3 regions of the Ectobacillus sp. OTK genome follow, and region 3 is predicted to be linked to each of the others. Evidence: riboswitches for the same ligand, from Rfam matches in the RefSeq annotation. Region 3 holds a riboswitch; each other region holds the start of a gene.
What was found. Region 3 has a riboswitch for thiamine pyrophosphate ahead of tenA (thiaminase II). Riboswitches for the same ligand answer to the same signal wherever they lie in the genome.
Positions count from the first base shown of each region.

Region 1: another riboswitch for thiamine pyrophosphate. It lies ahead of thiM (hydroxyethylthiazole kinase); the one in region 3 lies ahead of tenA (thiaminase II).
Region 2: another riboswitch for thiamine pyrophosphate. It lies ahead of thiC (phosphomethylpyrimidine synthase ThiC); the one in region 3 lies ahead of tenA (thiaminase II).

Region 1 covers NZ_AP048547.1:5,429,037-5,435,671, forward strand. The annotation lists gene AC6HZ4_RS26830 (Ger(x)C family spore germination protein) at 1-336, opposite strand, end outside; gene AC6HZ4_RS26835 (spore germination protein) at 356-1,951, opposite strand; gene thiE (thiamine phosphate synthase) at 2,098-2,757, opposite strand; gene thiD (bifunctional hydroxymethylpyrimidine kinase/phosphomethylpyrimidine kinase) at 2,777-3,583, opposite strand; gene thiM (hydroxyethylthiazole kinase) at 3,593-4,405, opposite strand; TPP riboswitch at 4,651-4,762, opposite strand; gene AC6HZ4_RS26855 (DUF8451 domain-containing protein) at 5,039-6,463, opposite strand.
Region 2 covers NZ_AP048547.1:1,388,945-1,395,579, reverse strand. The annotation lists gene AC6HZ4_RS06815 (amidohydrolase family protein) at 1-723, shown strand, start outside; gene AC6HZ4_RS06810 (purine-nucleoside phosphorylase) at 781-1,599, shown strand; gene AC6HZ4_RS06805 (NCS2 family permease) at 1,713-2,984, shown strand; gene AC6HZ4_RS06800 (NupC/NupG family nucleoside CNT transporter) at 3,169-4,350, shown strand; TPP riboswitch at 4,821-4,935, shown strand; gene thiC (phosphomethylpyrimidine synthase ThiC) at 5,071-6,635, shown strand, end outside.
Region 3 covers NZ_AP048547.1:1,019,631-1,026,265, forward strand. The annotation lists tRNA gene AC6HZ4_RS05020 (tRNA-Gln) at 113-187, shown strand; tRNA gene AC6HZ4_RS05025 (tRNA-Lys) at 192-264, shown strand; tRNA gene AC6HZ4_RS05030 (tRNA-Leu) at 270-353, shown strand; tRNA gene AC6HZ4_RS05035 (tRNA-Gly) at 387-458, shown strand; tRNA gene AC6HZ4_RS05040 (tRNA-Leu) at 464-549, shown strand; tRNA gene AC6HZ4_RS05045 (tRNA-Arg) at 579-652, shown strand; tRNA gene AC6HZ4_RS05050 (tRNA-Ala) at 659-731, shown strand; tRNA gene AC6HZ4_RS05055 (tRNA-Ser) at 739-826, shown strand; tRNA gene AC6HZ4_RS05060 (tRNA-Met) at 850-926, shown strand; tRNA gene AC6HZ4_RS05065 (tRNA-Asp) at 931-1,006, shown strand; tRNA gene AC6HZ4_RS05070 (tRNA-Phe) at 1,010-1,085, shown strand; tRNA gene AC6HZ4_RS05075 (tRNA-Thr) at 1,121-1,193, shown strand; tRNA gene AC6HZ4_RS05080 (tRNA-Trp) at 1,201-1,274, shown strand; tRNA gene AC6HZ4_RS05085 (tRNA-Ile) at 1,279-1,352, shown strand; tRNA gene AC6HZ4_RS05090 (tRNA-Asn) at 1,380-1,454, shown strand; tRNA gene AC6HZ4_RS05095 (tRNA-Glu) at 1,458-1,529, shown strand; gene AC6HZ4_RS05100 (penicillin acylase family protein) at 1,862-4,240, shown strand; gene AC6HZ4_RS05105 (CBS domain-containing protein) at 4,294-4,713, shown strand; TPP riboswitch at 4,957-5,065, shown strand; TPP riboswitch at 5,130-5,230, shown strand; gene tenA (thiaminase II) at 5,316-6,008, shown strand; gene AC6HZ4_RS05115 (ABC transporter ATP-binding protein) at 5,983-6,635, shown strand, end outside.

The sequences.
Region 1 (6,635 bases), 1.1 Mb from region 3:
GCCCTCCTTTGCAACGGATTGCCCAATTATTAAAACCCTCAAATGAGCTAAGTAAATTTTCCGCGGGGTAACAGTTGTAATTCTGCGCAAGGCCTCAAATACTGTATCTGCCTTTGCGCGATAAAGCGTAACAGGCGAACGGCCGGTACTTCCCTGCTTCGGTGCAACCTCCGACGGGTCGACCACCTGTACGCTAACCGTATACTCATTTTCTTTTACTTTATCAATAGCTAATCCAACCGCAATAGCCAGCTCATTTAACTCCCGCCTGTTCCAGCAGCCCGTTAAAGGCAGCATCATGATAAATATGAGCATCATCGTCAAGGCTTTTCTCATAGTTACCCTCTTTCTTACTTTAATCTGTTGTATTTGGTTTTTCAGGTTTCGGAGTCCTATTTCTCGTTTTATTTCGTTTTGTGAACATACTCGGCCGCTTATGCATCGACCATAGCGGAGCCCGAAGTATCATATCCTTCTGACTCACACTATTAAAGGGTGCAAAGGCTGACATATACGGCACGCCGAAGGAGCGGAGCGAGCACAAATGGAGAATGATCGCTAACAAAGCCATTGTAATACCAAACAACCCGAAGGAAGCCGCAAAAATCATCACTACAAAACGAAGTATACGAATAGAAATAGCCATATTATAAGCTGGAAATGTAAAGTTAGAAATAGCTGTAATTGAGACAACAATGACCATCGCGGCAGAAACAAAGCCAGCCTCTACCGCAGCCTGACCGATTACCAATGCCCCGACAATGGATGTCGCTTGCCCCATTGGTCTAGGCATGCGAATTCCCGCTTCACGCAATATCTCAAAAGTAACCTCCATAACAATGGCTTCAACAAAGGCCGGAAACGGCACTCCTTCCCGCTGTGCTGCCAGGCTGATTAAAAGCTGCGTAGGCAGCATCTCCTGATGAAAGGTAGTAATGGCAACATAAAGAGACGGACCTAACAATGCAATAAAAAAGCTCATATACCGAACGATACGAATAAGTGTTGCAATATCCGGCCGCTCGTAATAGTCTTCAGATGATTGAAAGAACTGGCCAAATATAACCGGTACTAATAAAACAATGGGCGTGCCATCTACAAGGATAGCTACCCTTCCTTCCAAAAGACCAGCTGCAGCAATATCCGGGCGCTCCGTATTATAGATGGTTGGAAATGGAGTTATGTAGTCATCTTGAATCATTTCCTCAATATACGAGCTCTCCAAAATTCCATCTATATCAATACGATGTAACCGGTCTTTTACCTCACGAATGATGCCTTCCTCAGCGATTCCCTTTATATACATAATAGCTATCGTCGTTTTCGTTTGTTTTCCCATTACCTGCTGCTCGCAGCAAAGATTTTCGTCTTTAATCCTTCTTCTTACAAGCGCTGTATTGGTTCGGATTGTCTCAGAAAAGGCCTCCCTTGAACCGCGAATTACAGTTTGTATCTCTGTTTCACCTACGCCCCGATCCTTCCAGCCTGGCGTAGAAACGGACAATGCTTTATGATAGTCTTCCGTTAAAATAATTGTGTTTCCCGACAAAATCTCCATAAATAACTCTGGAAAATTCTCAATGATTTTTATACCGCCGCTGGAAAGAGCTGATGTATATAGGAACTGAAATACCTTTTCCGCGCTTTGCATCTGCACATTATCAAAGGTTTCTTTCATATGGACTGTTAATGGCTGTAAAATAGAATCATCGATGACCTGTGTATTAACTAAACCATCTGTATAGATTAATACAATGCGCCGTTTATACTCACTTCCTACCACAACTTCCCGAATTATGATATCGCTGCTTTTGGCAAAAACAGAAGTTATTTCCTTTAGGTTGTAAGAAAGATTTTCGTATAACGGAGCAGGTACGGATTTTGTTTCCTCTTCCTTTGAAGCCTTATTTTTTTCTTCGTCCCTGCTGCTAAAACCTTTGAATGGCTTCATACTATCACCCCTTCCATTTCTTTCATTATTTGCAACAAGAGAAACTTCTATGAAAAGAATGCCAATTTTTTAAGTACAAAAAGAGCAGGCCCATCAAATATGAGGCCTGCCCTTTTCAGCATAGTAGGTAATGCACATATTCTATTTTAAATGGTTTGAAACACTGCTTCCTTTAGCTTCTTTGCTGCTTCATACACTGATTCAGCATGGCTAATTGCAGTAATAACAGAGACGCCATCTGCACCAGCCTTTATAATAGGCGGAGTATTCTCAGCTGTAATACCGCCTATGGCAACAATCGGAATTTCTATTTTATGATCCTTAAACAGCTCAATTAAAGCCGTTCCCTGCGCATCTCTTGCATCTTCCTTTGTTTGTGTTGAGAAGATAGGACCTACGCCGAAGTAATCTGCACCTTGAGCAGCGGCCTTTTGCGCTTGCTCAAGTGTATGAACGGAAATACCAAGAATTTTATCCCCGATTTTCTCGCGAACACTCGCAGCAGCTTCATCTTCTTGTCCAATATGAACACCGTCTGCATCAAGTGCTAAAGCAAGATCTACATCGTCATTTACGATAAATGGAACATTTTTGCTTTTGCAAAGCTCTTGCACTCGCTTTGCCAGCTCATACTTCGCATCCCCCGTCAAAGCACCATTGCCTTTTTCGCGATATTGAAACAGAGTAACCCCGCCGTCAATTGCGTCTTCTACAACAGAAACTAAGTCTTTCTTGCAGTTTACGCTTCCGGCAATAAAATAGACCTTTAGTAATTCTCGCATTGCATCACTTTGAATTCTTGCCATTTGGCTTCACCCCTTATCGTTAGACGTGCTGCTTCTGCTGATATGCCCAGTGATTCGTCGGTCCGTGACCGTTTCCAATTCCAAGTTGGTTTTCAATCGCGGCCTGAATGAAGTCCTTCGCTGTTTGGACTGCCGCATGTACGCTATTGCCCTTTGCCAGCTCAGCTGCAATCGCAGCAGCAAACGTACACCCCGTTCCGTGCGTGTTTTTCGTTTCGATTTTCTTGCTTGTAAAATAAAAGAATTCTTGTCCATCAAACAGCAAGTCAATGGCTTCATCCTCGGCATCATCATGACCGCCTTTAATCACCACATACTGCACACCGGTTTCAAGCAGACGCTTTGCTGCTGCCTTACGGTCCTCCAGCGTCTGAATGGACATGCCTGTTAACGCCTCCGCCTCCGGAATGTTCGGCGTTACTACTGTCGCAAGCGGCAACAAATATTCCTTTAGTGCGGCAATCGCTTCCTGCTGAAGAAGCGGTGCACCACCCTTGGCAATCATAACGGGATCAACAACGATGTTTTTCCAGCCGAACTTTCGAATTTTCTCAGCCACTTCCTGAATGATTTCACCGCTAAAGAGCATCCCAGTTTTCACTGCATCTGTTCCTAAGTCAGTGCCAATCGATTCGATTTGCTGTCCAACAGCTTCTACAGCTAGCGGATACACCCCCTGCACACCAAGGGTATTTTGTGCTGTGACAGCTGTCAAAGCGGACATACCAAATACCTTTAGCTCTTGAAATGTTTTTAAATCCGCTTGAATGCCAGCCCCGCCGCCGCTGTCAGAGCCTGCAATTGTCAGTGCTTTATATGTTCTCATTGTCATCACCTATTCCGCGATTTTTTCAACTGAACCGTATTGTGTCACGTCAGCCGCGCTTACCTTAGATAATTGATTTAATAATTCAATTTGGAAACTGCCTGGGCCTTCTTCTACCGTCTTTTTCGCTGCGATTTCTGCTGCCACCTCATAGCTGACAAGTGCTGCTACTGCAGCTTCCACGACATCCTTCTCTACAGCCGCAAATGCGCCAATAACGGATGTTAATAAACAGCCTGTTCCCGTTACCTTTGTCAAAATCGGATGTCCATTGCGGACGATATATGTTTTTGTTCCATTTGTAACAACATCTTCTTTTCCTGTAATCACAACAGTCGTATGAAGCTGCACAGCCGCTTTTTGCGCAAGCGCAACAACATCTCCCGCTCCGGCTCCTGCATCTACTCCTTTGATTGTCCAATTCTCTCCAACAACATTTGCAATCTCTGCCGCATTTCCTCTTAATGCAGCAATTTGCACCTCGCTCACAATTTTACGAGCTGTTTGTGTACGGTACGCTGTTGCTCCTGCTCCTACTGGGTCTAAAATAACAGGAACGCCGCTTTCATTTGCGGATTTCCCAGCAATGATCATCGCTTCAATTTCAGTCTCATTTAAAGTACCAATATTAAGCACAAGCGCCCCTGCGATTTTCGCCATATCGGCAACCTCTTCCTTCGCATAAGCCATAACCGGCGATGCACCAAGCGCAAGCAAGCCGTTCGCTGTAAAGTTTGTCACAACAACATTTGTAATGTTGTGTACAAGCGGATTTGTCTCTCTTACCTTCTGTAATACTTCTCCAATTTTCTGCATATTCATCAGATCTCATCCCCTTTTAATCAATAAGAAAAGCGGACACGGTCCGCCCTGCTCCCAAAGGAGACAGTTCTCCGCACATTGAGGCGCTTTTTGCCTGGGCGGGCGGAGCTCTTTCTCCACAAGAAGCTGACTGTGGGAGCAGGGCGGTGTCCCCGCAAAAAAGCGATCCTTTCCTAACTCTTATAAAAAAAGACACCTTGCGCGGGCAAAGTGTCTCGCTTAGATTGAGGATTCTCCCAATCGTAGACTTCTTTTTTACGGCTCTCCCTGCGCTGGCATAACCCAACAGGTTCAAACGGTCTACGGCGGTTCAGCCGTACTCTCAGCCTGCTTCCACAGGCTCCCGAGCTATTATAATTATATAGGAATCTTACTCCTTTGCTGTAAGAATTTCAAGCGAATTCGTACACATACAGATTACTTGAAACAAATATCCAAAACCTAATTTCCTGGGAAAAGGAAAAACGTCTTCGTAGTTAGTGAATAGATTAAAGGGACGTACATTACAAGTTTTCCGTATTTTTTAAAGAAGGGAAGTTCTAGGCAAGATTCGTTAAAATCGCTGCCTTAGAAAGGAAAACTCTGCACTGATCCTCACCCGGGAAATATTTTAGTAGAAGGGGGCGTTACAATTTACTTTTCCCGAAACAAATATGCCTGCTTCGGATGATTCGGTTGATCTGGATATTTCAATTTTATCTTTTCTTCCTGCAGCAGCTTTGCCAAATAATTATTTCGAAGCCCGTCTGATGTCCGCTCCAGCAACTGAGATAGTTCTTTTAACATAAGGGGCTTTTTCACGAGCAACTGCAAAATGATTTCCTCCATTTTACTTGGGCTCAGACGTTTCTTCCTTCTTGCCGTCTCCGCGATCGCCCATAGCTCTTTCTCAGTATCCTCTGCTATAACATTTACTTTTTGTGTGTCTATAGCCTCTGTATTTTCTAAAAAGACCGGCATCTCCTCTAGCACAGGATGATTCTCTTCGCTATTTACGGAGTTATCAACGTTATTTACGGAGTTACTTTCTTTGTTTACGGAGTCCGACTCGTTATTCAAGGAGTTATACTCCCTATTCATGGAGTCAAGATCGTTATTTATGGAGTTACTTTCTTTATTTATGGAGTTTGACTCATTGTTTATGGAGCTACCCCCTTTATTTACGGAGTTGTCAGCGTTATTTATGGAGCTCACAGCAGCTTCATAGTCGTAATATGTTGAAGCAATTTCATGCATCCACTCCAGTTGACCTTGGGTAGTGTCTTCAGACATGCTAAGCGTTAGGATCGTCCGTTCCAGCTGCATGTCCTGGTCTATCTGAGGCTGCGGCCACTGATAGTCCTTCCACGTTAAGCGCATGCTTTTCAAACCAAATCCGGCTCTTTGACAAAGATCAATTAAAATAAACATCTTAAATACATTTGGATTACGCAGATTGCTGATCCCGCCTTCAAAGGCTTGTTCAACAGGTATACGCAGCAAGCCCGGATTGGAAAATCGAATAGATTGTGCATCCCTTTCAATAACAAGCCCGCCCTCAATATAGTAATCAGCATGTACAATCATATTGATTAGTGCCTCATGGAGAGCAAGGCATACCTTCTCTTTCACATGATCTGCAGGTAAGCTCTCCGCAAAGTGATCCATCACCTTAAAATAAAAATCGTATAGGTTGCCAGACCAAGTCCCATCCTGAGAGGTGAATCTCTCAGACCAGCTGCCGCTCAGGACATCATGCAAGCTTTCTCTATATTCCAGAAAGTATTGCGGAAAAACTTCTGTTATGATTCTTTCTTCACTGAACATAAGCAGACCCGCGACTGTAAGACCTTCCTTGCTTGTATTGCGCAGCTTTCCCCATGCACCGATTTTGTATAAAAATTCTTTTGTCTCAAGCCCGTTCCACGGGTGATTTGGTTTAGTCAGAGCAAATTTTTCCCTATAGCTTTTAACGGATTCAAAGTTTAATTCATTTAGTCCATAATGCTCCAGAATTACAGTGTCTCGGGATGCTGCCGAATAATCAATTGGATGGTTCATGTTTGTATGGTTATTCACTTTTACTCTCCCTTTATTACGAACTCATTACATATATCCTTCTATTTCATCTGTTCATTTGTATTCTTATTTTACCATCTTTCTTCCCATATCTCTTGTTGTTCTCAATAAAGTATTGCAGTATGTATCATAAGCAACAAAAAGTAATCCTTCAGAATAAAAGAAAAAGAGA
Region 2 (6,635 bases), 370 kb from region 3:
CCAGAAGCTCTTATTGAAAGTGCACGGATTGCTAAAGAAAATGATTTGATGGTACACATTCACGTTTCGGAAACGGATTTTGAAGTGCTAGATATTGAAAAACGTTACGGAGTTCGTCCTGTCGAGCATCTTCGCCGTTTAGGTCTCTTTGATCAGCCAACTGTGATGGCTCACGGTGTGATGCTCAATGATGAAGAGCGGGCGATATTAAAGCAGTATGATGTACGGGTTGCCCATAATCCAATCAGCAACTTGAAGCTTGGCTCAGGCATTGCCGATGTCGTTCGTCTTCTAGATGCCGGAATAAAAGTAGGAATTGCAACAGACGGCGTAGCTTCCAATAACAATTTCGATATGTTTGAGGAGATGCGAACCGCTGCACTGCTGCAAAAAGGTATCTATAAAGATGCAACTAAGCTCCCGGCCCCAACGACGCTATCCTTGGCCACACGAGTAGGAGCTGAAGCCATTGGTATGAGTCACACAGGTTCTCTGGAAATAGCTAAAAGGGCTGATTTCATTACAATTTATCCGTATGACAAGGAACATCTACAACCACTTAGTGAAGCGTATTCACATTTGCTTTATGCAGCATGCGGACGCGATGTATGCGATGTGTACATCGATGGCAGGGTAATTGTGAAAGACCGCTGCTGCTTAACTATAGATGAAGAAAAAGTGATTGCTGAAGTGAATCGTCTGCAGGCTAGCCTTTCAGGATAAACTCCAGGCATATTAAAACTTTCAATTTAATTTTTAACATTTGAGAGGAGAAAAAACATGAGGCTTAGCGAAAAAATTCAACAAACAAAGGAATACTTGCTTTCCAAGGTGGATCAATCCCCATTGATTGGCCTAGTCCTAGGGTCTGGACTTGGCATATTAGCAGACGAAATTGAAAATCCAATTGCCATTCCTTACGATGTCATTCCTCATTTTCCCGTTTCTACCGTGGCAGGCCATAAAGGTCAGATAGTGATTGGCGATTTAAAGGGTAAGCGTGTAATCGCAATGCAAGGACGATTTCACTACTATGAAGGTCATGCACTTGCGGCTGTTACCTATCCTATCCGTGTCATGAAAGCGATTGGAGTTGAGCAAATTATTGTAACAAATGCAGCAGGCGGTATTAACTCAGCTTTTAAGCCTGGTGACTTGATGATCATTCAAGACCATCTCAATTTAACCTCCCAAAATCCGTTGATTGGACCTAATGAAGAGGAGTTTGGAGAAAGATTTCCAGACATGTCCGAGGCTTATTCGAAGAAATTGATTGCTTTAACAAAAGAAGTAGCAGCCAAGGAAAAAATAAAAGTCGTGGAAGGTGTCTACGCTGGAGTGATTGGACCTAGTTATGAAACACCAGCTGAGGTTAAGTTCTTGGGGAGAATCGGAGCGGATGCTGTTGGAATGTCCACTGTTCCAGAAGTAATCGTTGCCAGACATTCCGGGTTAGAGGTTCTGGGCATTTCCTGTATTAGCAATATGGCAGCAGGCATTTCTGAACACTCTTTAACGCATGATGAAGTAATGGAAACAACCGAAAAAATCAAAGCTCAATTTTTGCAATTGGTCAAAGAAGTCATTGTTGCAATGTAGAAGAATTTCGATTCTGAAAAGCTCATACATCCAGCATAGGCCAAAGAAGGCTGATTGTCCGGGCAAACATAGTTGGATCGAAATGGAGGAGTAGAATTGTGATTCAGCGTTTCATGCAATATTTTCAATTGGAAGCACACGGGACGACGTGGAAAAGAGAGTTAACGGCAGGGCTAACCTCTTTTTTCACAAGCGCCTATATTATACTGGTCAATCCCTTGATTTTAAAAGACGCTGGAATTCCATTAAGCGCTAGCGTCATAGCAACCATTATTGCATCAATTGCAGGCTGTCTACTGATGGCCCTATGGGTTAATGCGCCGATTATTGTGATTCCCGGCATGGGGATCAATGCTTTTTTTAGTTATACGATGATTCAGTCTATGGGGCTCACCCCTCAACAGGGGATGACTGTGGTAATCATCTCAGGAGTTCTATTTTTTCTCGTCAGTATCACTTCTTTCGGAAATCAAATCCTATCGTCTGTCCCTGATTCGTTAAAACATGGGATCACAGTGGGCATTGGACTTTTTCTTACCTTTATTGGGCTGCAGAAAGGGGGAATTATTCAATCTAGTGAAACTACTCTCGTCGCCCTTGGCAATTTTGGAAGCCCTATTGCACTGTCTACACTAGCAGGCCTGCTGGTCACACTAGTGCTATTTGTTCGCAATGTCAAAGGGAGCCTATTAATCGGTCTCTTCTTTACTAGTATATTGACCCTTTGGATTACTGAAAAAAAGGAAATTACTAACAAAGGAATGGATTTTCACGCTTACAGCCAGCTGTTTGCCTCCAGCGAGTTCAGTATCCTACAGATTTCTTTCTGGATCGCCGTTTTTTCTATGACTATGATTCTTCTCTTTGAAAACATGGGATTGCTAAGCGGGATGCTGCCGGATGTTGAAAAGTTTCCTCGTGCTTACAAAGCAATGGCGATCTCTACGATTGCATCGGGAATCTTTGGAACCAGCCCGACCATTGCTTCCGCTGAGAGTGCATCCGGAATCTCAGAAGGAGGAAAAACTGGTATTCCTGCCCTAGTAACAGCAATCTTGTTTGCCCTCTCAATGGCAGCTTTGCCGTTCATTCAGCTAATACCTGAAAATGCAGTTGCTCCGGTATTGATTATCATTGGAGCATTAATGATGAAAAGTGTGATTAACATCCCTTTTCATGATTTTTCCGAGAGTTTTCCAGCTTTTTTAATTATCGTCTGTATTCCATTAACATCCAGTATCGCCGACGGTTTGGCCTTTGGTTTTATCGCATATCCATTAGTCAAAGTGGCGATTGGAAAGTGGAAATATGTGTCACCTCTCATTTACCTAATTGCCGTGCTCTTTCTGTTGAATATCGTCGCTTCTTCTGTACTTGTACATTAGTACGTATTTTATAAATAAAGAACAAATCTCTCTTGCACCGAACTTCACTCCTTAAAGTAGATACACAAGAAACATACAATGTCAAAGTACTTTAAGGAGTGTTTTGGATAAAACAACTTATCCTTTAAACTCTTAAATATAAGAAGGTTTTTATATTAAAATATTTTGTGGGAGGAAATACAGAATGAAATTTCTAATCTTTATACTCGGATTAGCTATTACTTTTTTACTAGCTTTTCTTGCAAGCAGTGATCGCAAGCAGATTAAATATAAACCAATTATGCTTATGCTTGTTATACAATTAGTGTTATCGTACTCTTTATTAAATACACAAATCGGATTTATATTAATTAAAGGAATTTCTGATGGGTTTGGAACACTCCTGCATTATGCAGAATCCGGTATTAATTTTGTATTTGGCGGTCTGGTTAATCAAGGAGAATTCTCATTCTTCCTTTCTGTATTGCTTCCAATTGTTTTCATTGCAGTATTAATCGGGATATTGCAACACCTCAAAGTTTTACCTTTTATCATTAAAGGAGTCGGTTTCCTATTAAGTAAAGTAAATGGTTTAGGAAAGCTGGAGTCCTATAATGCTGTTGCAGCAGCAATTATTGGACAAGGAGAAGTATTCATTACAGTAAAGGATCAGTTAAGCCGGTTGCCAAAAAGCCGATTATATACGCTTTGTGCCTCTTCCATGTCTACTGTTTCTATGTCAATTGTTGGTTCGTACATGAAAATGGTTGAACCCAAGTATGTGGTAACAGCACTTGTTTTGAACTTATTTAGCGGATTTATCATTGTCCACATTGTAAACCCTTACAAAATAAATGAAGAGGAAGATATTTTAGAGTTACAAGAAGAAAAAAAACAAACATTCTTTGAAATGTTAAGTGAATACATTACACTCGGATTTACTATTGCTGTTATGGTGGGTGCAATGTTAATTGGCTTTGTAGCATTAATGGCAGCAATTAATGGTGTATTCGACTATATTTTCGGTATCACATTCCAAAGTGTCTTAGGATATATCTTCTCACCATTGGCTTTCATTATGGGAATTCCAGCATCAGAAATGCTGGAAGCTGGTAAGATTATGGCAACAAAATTAGTTACAAACGAGTTTGTAGCAATGCTTGATTTAGCAAATGTATCAGCAGAGTTATCACCACGAACAGTTGGTATTTTATCAGTATTTCTTGTATCATTTGCCAATTTTTCTTCCATTGGGATTATTGCTGGTGCGACAAAAAGTATTGACGCAAAACAAGCGAATGTTGTTTCTCAATTTGGTTTAAAACTTTTATATGGAGCCACTTTAGTAAGTATATTATCAGGGACTATTGTTGGTGTGATGCTGTAATCTTTGAGTAGAATAGAAGAGCAAATGTAAAAGGGATAGCTCACGCTATCCCTTTTACAGCCCTCCTGATCAAACTTTATTTCTTGGTTCCGCATCTGTTTTTTAATCTCTACATACTTTCTCTTCTAACTTAGAAGCTTCCGAGCATAAGTTATTTCGGTTATCCATTTACTCTCAAGGCTAGCAGGAAATTTCTATTCTATGGCTCTAACGAAGAATTTTTGTACTAGAACCTAATCTTCCCTCTTTTTCAATGACTCTTATTTTACAAGAAAACGAATGTACGAAAAGATATAAATTCGTGCATTCAAATTGTTTACAGTCTTCAAAATAAAAACAAAATCCCCGCACATCTGCCGTAATATCCCGTTAGTCTTGAGGCACTATTCCAACGGCTTCGATAAAAACAGCTAAATATTCCCTTTACAATTCTCTCTATATTCTTTATAGTAAACTTGTAAAACTTAAAATTTTCAGACTAGGGGTGTCCAATAAGTTGGGCTGAGAGAGAAACACGATAAAGTTTCTTAACCCTCAGGACCTGATCTGGTTCATACCAGCGTGGGGAAGTTAGAATATCTACTACACATAATGATTAATAATTATTATGTACCTATCCTCTAACATCAGCCGGGTCCTATAACAGGTCCCGGCTTTTCATGCTGCAAGTGGATTGGATTTTGTCCTTTTTAATCATTTAAAAAAGGAGCGAATACAATCATGAAAAACAATTCTGTACAGGATATGAATTTTTCTATCATGTCTAGTTTCTCGGGAAGTAAAAAGGTCTATGTAGAAGGATCTAGACCAGACATTCAAGTTCCGATGCGCGAAATTCAATTAAGTCCAACAACTGGTTCATTTGGTGAAGAGGAAAATCCCCCTGTACGTGTGTATGACACAAGCGGCCCGTACACAGATACCAATGATTTAGTCGATATCCGCAATGGTCTCCGTCCGATACGCCGCAATTGGGTTCTCGAACGTGAGGATGTAGAGGAGTATGAAGGGCGAGAGATAAAGCCTGAAGATAATGGGTATAAAAAGGATGATCCACGAGCTAATGCACTTGTCTTTCCAGGACTCAAGCGAAAACCATTACGTGCAAAAAAAGGGAAAAATGTAACGCAGATGCATTATGCACGTCAAGGAATTATTACTCCTGAAATGGAATTTATTGCTATAAGGGAAAATGTTTCCCCTGAGTTTGTTCGGGATGAAGTGGCCCGCGGCCGCGCCATTATTCCTGCTAACATTAATCATCCTGAAGCGGAACCAATGATTATTGGACGTAACTTCCATGTGAAGATTAACGCGAATATCGGAAATTCAGCTGTTACTTCATCTATCGAAGAAGAAGTGGAAAAAATGACATGGGCTACTCGTTGGGGAGCAGATACACTAATGGATCTTTCCACCGGTAAAAACATCCATACAACTCGCGAGTGGATTATTCGAAATTCACCTGTTCCAGTTGGAACTGTACCTATTTATCAGGCACTTGAGAAAGTGAATGGAATTGCTGAGGATTTAACTTGGGAAGTGTTCCGCGACACATTAATCGAACAGGCGGAACAGGGTGTGGATTACTTTACGATTCATGCGGGTGTGCTTTTGCGATATATTCCATTAACAGCAAAGCGCGTAACTGGAATTGTTTCACGAGGCGGCTCTATTATGGCACAATGGTGTCTTGCCCATCATAAAGAAAACTTCCTTTACACTCACTTTGAAGAAATCTGTGAAATTATGAAAGCATATGATGTATCCTTCTCCTTAGGAGATGGCCTCCGTCCTGGTTCAATCGCAGATGCAAACGATGAAGCACAATTTGGGGAATTGGAAACATTGGGTGAACTCACAAAGATTGCATGGAAGCATGATGTGCAAGTAATGATTGAGGGACCGGGCCACGTTCCTATGCACTTAATCAAAGAAAACGTGGATAAACAAATGGAACTCTGCCAAGAAGCTCCATTCTATACTCTTGGACCGCTTACAACAGATATTGCTCCTGGCTACGATCATATTACTTCGGCAATTGGAGCTGCAATGATTGGGTGGTTTGGCACAGCAATGCTTTGTTATGTAACTCCAAAAGAACACCTAGGGCTTCCGAATAAAGAGGATGTGAGAGTAGGGGTTATTACATATAAAATTGCTGCTCACGCTGCTGATTTAGCCAAAGGTCATCCGGGTGCCCAAAAACGAGATGATGCCCTTTCAAAAGCAAGATTTGAGTTTCGTTGGAGAGACCAGTTTAACCTATCCCTTGATCCTGAAAG
Region 3 (6,635 bases):
CTTTACTTCTACGAAGTAATTCGAAGAGGTAAGGCTTGAAGTAAAAGAAAACAATCTTGCGGTGAGGATTCACGTAGTGAATTCAAAGATGTATAACATGAAGTTAAATCAATGGGCTATAGCCAAGCGGTAAGGCAACGGACTTTGACTCCGTCATTCGTTGGTTCGAATCCAGCTAGCCCAGCCATTATGAGCCATTAGCTCAGTCGGTAGAGCATCTGACTTTTAATCAGAGGGTCGAAGGTTCGAGTCCTTCATGGCTCACATTTGCGGGTGTGGCGGAATTGGCAGACGCACCAGACTTAGGATCTGGCGCCTTTGGCGTGGGGGTTCGAGTCCCTTCACCCGCACCATTTACAATTGTATAGGATTGCAGTGTTTGTCATGCGGAAGTAGTTCAGTGGTAGAATACAACCTTGCCAAGGTTGGGGTCGCGGGTTCGAATCCCGTCTTCCGCTTTCATGCCGGGGTGGCGGAATTGGCAGACGCACAGGACTTAAAATCCTGCGGTAGGTGACTACCGTGCCGGTTCGAGCCCGGCCCTCGGCACTGCTTCATACAAAATATGTTCAACATATGCGCCCGTAGCTCAATTGGATAGAGCGTCTGACTACGGATCAGAAGGTTATGGGTTCGAGTCCTTTCGGGCGCGCTTTATGGGGCCTTAGCTCAGCTGGGAGAGCGCCTGCTTTGCACGCAGGAGGTCAGCGGTTCGATCCCGCTAGGCTCCACTTTTATGGAGGGTTGGTAGAGCGGCTTAATACACCGGTCTTGAAAACCGGAGACGGTAACACGTCCGTGGGTTCAAATCCCACACCCTCCTCCATTTTATATTTAGTATATTATCGTCGCGGGGTGGAGCAGTCTGGTAGCTCGTCGGGCTCATAACCCGAAGGTCGCAGGTTCAAATCCTGTCCCCGCAACCAAAATGGTTCCGTGGTGTAGTGGTTAACATGCCTGCCTGTCACGCAGGAGATCGCGGGTTCGATCCCCGTCGGGACCGCCATTTGGCTCGGTAGCTCAGTCGGTAGAGCAGAGGACTGAAAATCCTCGTGTCGGCGGTTCGATTCCGTCCCGAGCCACCATTTGTTAAACTTTCTGGTTATAAAAAATATATTACGCCGGCTTAGCTCAATTGGCAGAGCAACTGACTTGTAATCAGTAGGTTGGGGGTTCAAGTCCTCTAGCCGGCATACCTTTAGGGGTATAGTTTAAAGGTAGAACTGAGGTCTCCAAAACCTCCAGTGTGGGTTCGATTCCTACTGCCCCTGCCAAAGAGGGCCTATAGCTCAGCTGGTTAGAGCGCACGCCTGATAAGCGTGAGGTCGATGGTTCGAGTCCATTTAGGCCCATTGTTTCAATTATTTAAATTGAATTATTCCGCAATAGCTCAGCGGTAGAGCAATCGGCTGTTAACCGATAGGTCGTAGGTTCGAATCCTACTTGCGGAGCCATATGGCCCGTTGGTCAAGTGGTTAAGACACCGCCCTTTCACGGCGGTAACACGGGTTCGAATCCCGTACGGGTCATTAAAAAAGAGTCAGCAATATTTGCTGGCTCTTTTTTTGTTCATATAAAGAATAAATAATTTAAGGAACTGATATTTTATCGATTCTTTTTATATAGAAAAAGGGAAATAGAGTAAAAAAAAGAATATTATATAAGATTTTCTCTAAAGGGAGACATATAATGGAACTAATATGGACAAAGACGTGGACCGCTAAATCGGAGGTTTAAGAAGATGAAGAGGGAGAACTTAGGAAATTTAAAACAGTGAATTATAAGTGAGGCAAATGGATAATTTATTTCAATCCTATTACTAAATAGAGCTTTTCCAATCTCATAAAGGAGTGTGGGCATGATGCAGGATACAGTCACTCAGCAGCAGTCAAAACAAAGAAGATGGGTTCGATTTCTTGTTATATTTACCGTTTCTATTTTACTACTCCTTACAGTTGCCTATACAGGTGGGACATTATATGTAAAAAGAAGTTTGCCCGTTATTAAGGGGGAAATTTCCTTAAGAGGATTGCAGGACTTGGTAACGGTCACGAGAGACCAAAATGGAGTACCGCATATTGAAGCAAAAAATCTGCATGATTTATATGTGTCTCAAGGGTACGTAACAGCACAGGATAGATTATTTCAAATGGATTTAAGTCGTCGGCAGGCATCTGGCGAGTTGAGTGAAGTAATCGGTGAACAAACAATAGAACAAGATCGATTTTTTCTGACGCTTGGTTTACGAAGAGCAGCCGAAGCGTCCTATAATGTATATTCGAATGAAGCTAAACAGGTGTTAAAGTGGTATGCGGAAGGTGTGAATTTATACATAAATGAGGCACGAAAAGCAAATAAGTGGCCGATTGAATTTACATTTCTTGGTTATGAGCCAAAGCCATGGACACCAGTAGACTCTTTAACAATTGGAAAGTATATGGCTTTTGATTTAGGGGGACAGTGGAAGGGGCAAGCATTTCGTCAATATTTATTAAATACGGTGTCAGAGGAAAAGGCGCTTGATTTGTTCCCGGCTTATCCGAAGGACGCAGCTGAGATTATAGCTGCAGTAAAGCAAACACATTTAGATCTATCAAAGCTTTTTACAGAGGAAGTAGTTCCGCATGAACTAAATGGCAGCAGCAATTGGGTTGTAAGCGGAAGTAAGACAAAGTCTGGAAAGCCTATTTTAGCCAATAATTTGTCTGTGCCTCTTACTACACCGTCTACTTGGTATGAAACGCATTTGCAGTCTCCTGAGGTAAATGTAAGCGGAGAGGTATTGGCAGGTATACCAGGTATTGTTGTCGGTCATAATGAATTTGTTGCATGGGGGATTACCAATGTCGGTTCTGATGTGCAGGATTTATATATAGAAAAGCGAAATCCAAATAATCCGTATGAATTTTTACATAACGATACATGGGAGAAGGCTCAGGTCATTACAGATGCTATTCGTGTGAAGGACAAACCGGCAGTGGATGCTAAGACTGTCATTACAAGACATGGACCGATTATTTCTGGGCTTGAGAATAAAGAAGAAATTGCACTGGCTCTCAAATGGACAGCATCTGAGCCGTCTGCAGAGCTTGAAGCGATTATTCGTATGAATAGGGCAAGGGATTGGAACTCATTTAAGGAGGCACTTACATATTTTCATGCACCGGCACAAAATTTTGTGTTTGCTGCAAAGGATGGAACAATTGCATATCGGGCAAATGGAAAAATCCCGATTCGGAAAAAAGGGGACAGTCTTCTTCCAGTACCTGGATGGAATGATGAATATGAATGGACTGGTTATATTCCTTGGGAAGAGCTTCCAACAGTTGTAAATCCGCAAGAAGGATTTATTACAACTACCAGCAATCAGATAAAAGATCGTTCTTATCCGTATCATATAAGTAATACATGGACACAGACATATCAAGCTTCTCGTATTCAAGAGGTACTACAGCAAAAAAACACGTTTACAGTTGAGGATATGGAAAAGCTGCAGATGGATCAAATGAATCTCAAGGCACGCGAATTTGTTCCTCTTTTTCTGCAGCATATAAAAGAGGAGGAGCTAACGAAGCAAGAGAAGGAAGCGATTTCTCTCTTAAAGAAGTGGGACTTTACGGATGATCGAAGCTTAGGGGCACCGCTCCTGTTTCATACATGGATGCAGGAGATTGGAAATGTCTTATTTGAAAAGGATATTTCAGAGGATATGCAGAGATTGTTTGAAGAAAAGGAACAAGTTATTGATGAACTGCTTCGAAAAGCGCAAAATGGCCAGCCTGGACCGTGGATACAAGAACAAGGTGGTCTGGATAAGGTACTAAAAAAATCCCTAACAAGGGCGGTACAGAGCATTGAGAAGACGCAAGGGCCAAGTGTCAGAGACTGGCAATGGGGTGGCTTTCACCGTCTTGTCTTTACGCATCCATTGTCTCACATAAGACCTTTTAATTATTTGTTTAACCTGGAAACGCCTATTCCGATTGGAGGAAGCAGTGTTACGGTGCAGTCATCGGGCTCGAATGCTGAAGGTTTTGCTGATCGTGGAGCATCTTCACATTTTGTGATAGATCTAAATGATGTAACAACAGGCCATCATATCGTTGCTCCTGGGCAGTCAGGCCATACTCAGAGCGAGTGGTACCATGATCAAATGAAGGATTGGGTGATCGGGACGTATCATACAACATCGCTCACTGAGAAATCTGGGAGTATCCTCCGTCTTCTTCCTGCTCAATAAATAAATGAAAGCAGTGAATTTGGTTATAATAGTAGTTGCAAGGAGGGATTGCAATGACAACAGTAAGAGACCTAATGAGTACAGATATTTCATACTGCACTCCAGTGGATAATGTGTATGAGGCAGCTGTAAAAATGAAGCAAGAGGACGTTGGGATTATCCCAATTGTAGAAAACAATCGCTTAGTTGGGGTTGTTACCGACCGTGACCTTGTAATTCGCGGTATTGCGGATAAAAATCCTGGCTCTAACAAGATTACAGAAGTAATGACAACAGACATTATTAGTGTGTCTCCATCAGATCCAGTCGAAAAGGCGACTGAATTAATGGCTCGTCATCAAATTCGTCGTCTTCCAGTTGTAGAGAACGGACAGTTAGTGGGAATGCTTTCGCTTGGAGATTTAGCTATTGAAAAATATGCAGATGATCAAGCTGGTTATGCGTTGAGTGAAATTTCAGAGCATCATGAGTAAGAAAATATAAGGTGGCTTGAGTAGAAGAGATATCCTTTTTGGGTCACCCTATGCGATGAACCGTTATCATAAACCTAGTAAAAATAAGGGTTATGGCAACGGTTCATTTTTTGTAGAAAAAGGGTTGGATCCATCTGCTTTTCACACAATTACATACTTTACATGAATAATGTATTTTTAATATTTCTAGTAAACCTCTTGCTGTATTGTGTAACCCAGTGCTATACTAGCACTGTTAATAATAAATTGTGCTAGGGGAGCTGGTATGGCCGGCTGAGAGTAAGACCGATAGTCTTTTACCCTTTTACCTGATCTGGATAATTCCAGCGTAGGAAAGCGAAAACGGATGATGAACGTACTAGCCCGATTTCCCCTTACCTGGAAATCGGGTTTTTTGATATATTTTTATATTTTTATACTTCCACTAGGGGTGCAATGAAGCTGAGAAAGGTATAAACCTTAACCCTTATTACTTGACCTGGATAATCCCAGCGTAAGGAAGTGGCAAGCAGCAACCATTTTAAATGATTGTATGTGGCCGTTTCTTGTTAGAAGCGGTTTTTTAATTGAATTTCAGTTCGACATTTAAAGGAGGAGCAAGAATGAAGTTTTGTGATAGATTATTTCAAAACGTGCAGCCAATTTGGGAGAAAAGTCATCAGCATCCGTTTGTGAAGGGGATTGGAAATGGAGAACTGGAATTAGATAAGTTTCAGTTTTATATTATACAAGATTATTTGTACTTAATTGAATATGCAAAGGTATATGCTTTAGGTGTTGTGAAGGCTCAGGATTTGCAGGTAATGAGCAAATTTGCTTGGCAAATTGACGGGATATTAAACGGTGAGATGAACATCCATAAGGAATATGCAAAGCGTCTCGGTATTTCAATAGAGGACATGGAACAGGCAAAGCCGGCATCAATGAATCTTGCTTATACGAATTATATGCTGTCTGTATCACAAAACGGGACGCTTGCTGAGCTTGTTGCTGCGCTGTTACCTTGCATGTGGAGCTATTGGGAGATTGGAAAGCGCCTTAACGATGTGCCAGGGGCGAGCGATCATGAGTTTTATGGAGAATGGATTCGCGGCTATAGCTCGGAGGAGTATGCGGAGCTTTGCATCTGGGTTATTGATTTAATGAATGAACTGGCGGAAGGAAAGTCAGAGAAGGAATTGGCGCATCTAGAAGAGATTTTTATGACAACAAGCCGTTTTGAATATTTATTCTGGGATATGGCTTACCGCAAGGAGATGTGGAGCTTCGATGAACAGTGTTCTACAATTTCATAACGTTTCGTTTTCTTATCCAGGAGACGGAAAAACTGTTTTAAAAGAATTAGATCTTACGATTCAAAAAGGTGAGTTCATTAGTTTAGTTGGACCGAGCGGCTCTGGGAAGAGTACCATTTTACGCCTTGTTACCGGACTCGAGGAAGTACAGCAGGGAAAAGTCGTTGTGAATGGGAAAAGCATTCAGCCGAGAGACGGAGCGGTCGGCTATATGCCGCAGCAGGATTTGCTGCTGCCTTGGCGGACAATTGAAGAAAATGCCGCTATTCCATTAGAATGCCGCGGAATGAAGCGAAAAGAGGCGTATGCAAAGGTGCGGGAGTATCTTCCTGTTTTCGGGCTAGATGGCTATGAGCGAAAGCATCCAAAGGATCTGTCGGGAGGGATGCGTCAGCGAGTTTCCTTTCTGCGAACCTTCTTAACCGGGGCGGATGTACTTCTACTTGATGAACCGTTCAGTGCGCTCGATGCAATTACCAAGGTGAACATGCAGGAATGGCTGTATGAGCAATGGAGGAAATGGGAAAAAACCATTATGTTTATTACCCATGACGTAGAGGAAGCTTTGTTCCTTTCCAATCGTGTGCTCGTTGTTACGGAACAGCCGATTTGCTCTCTTACCGAACT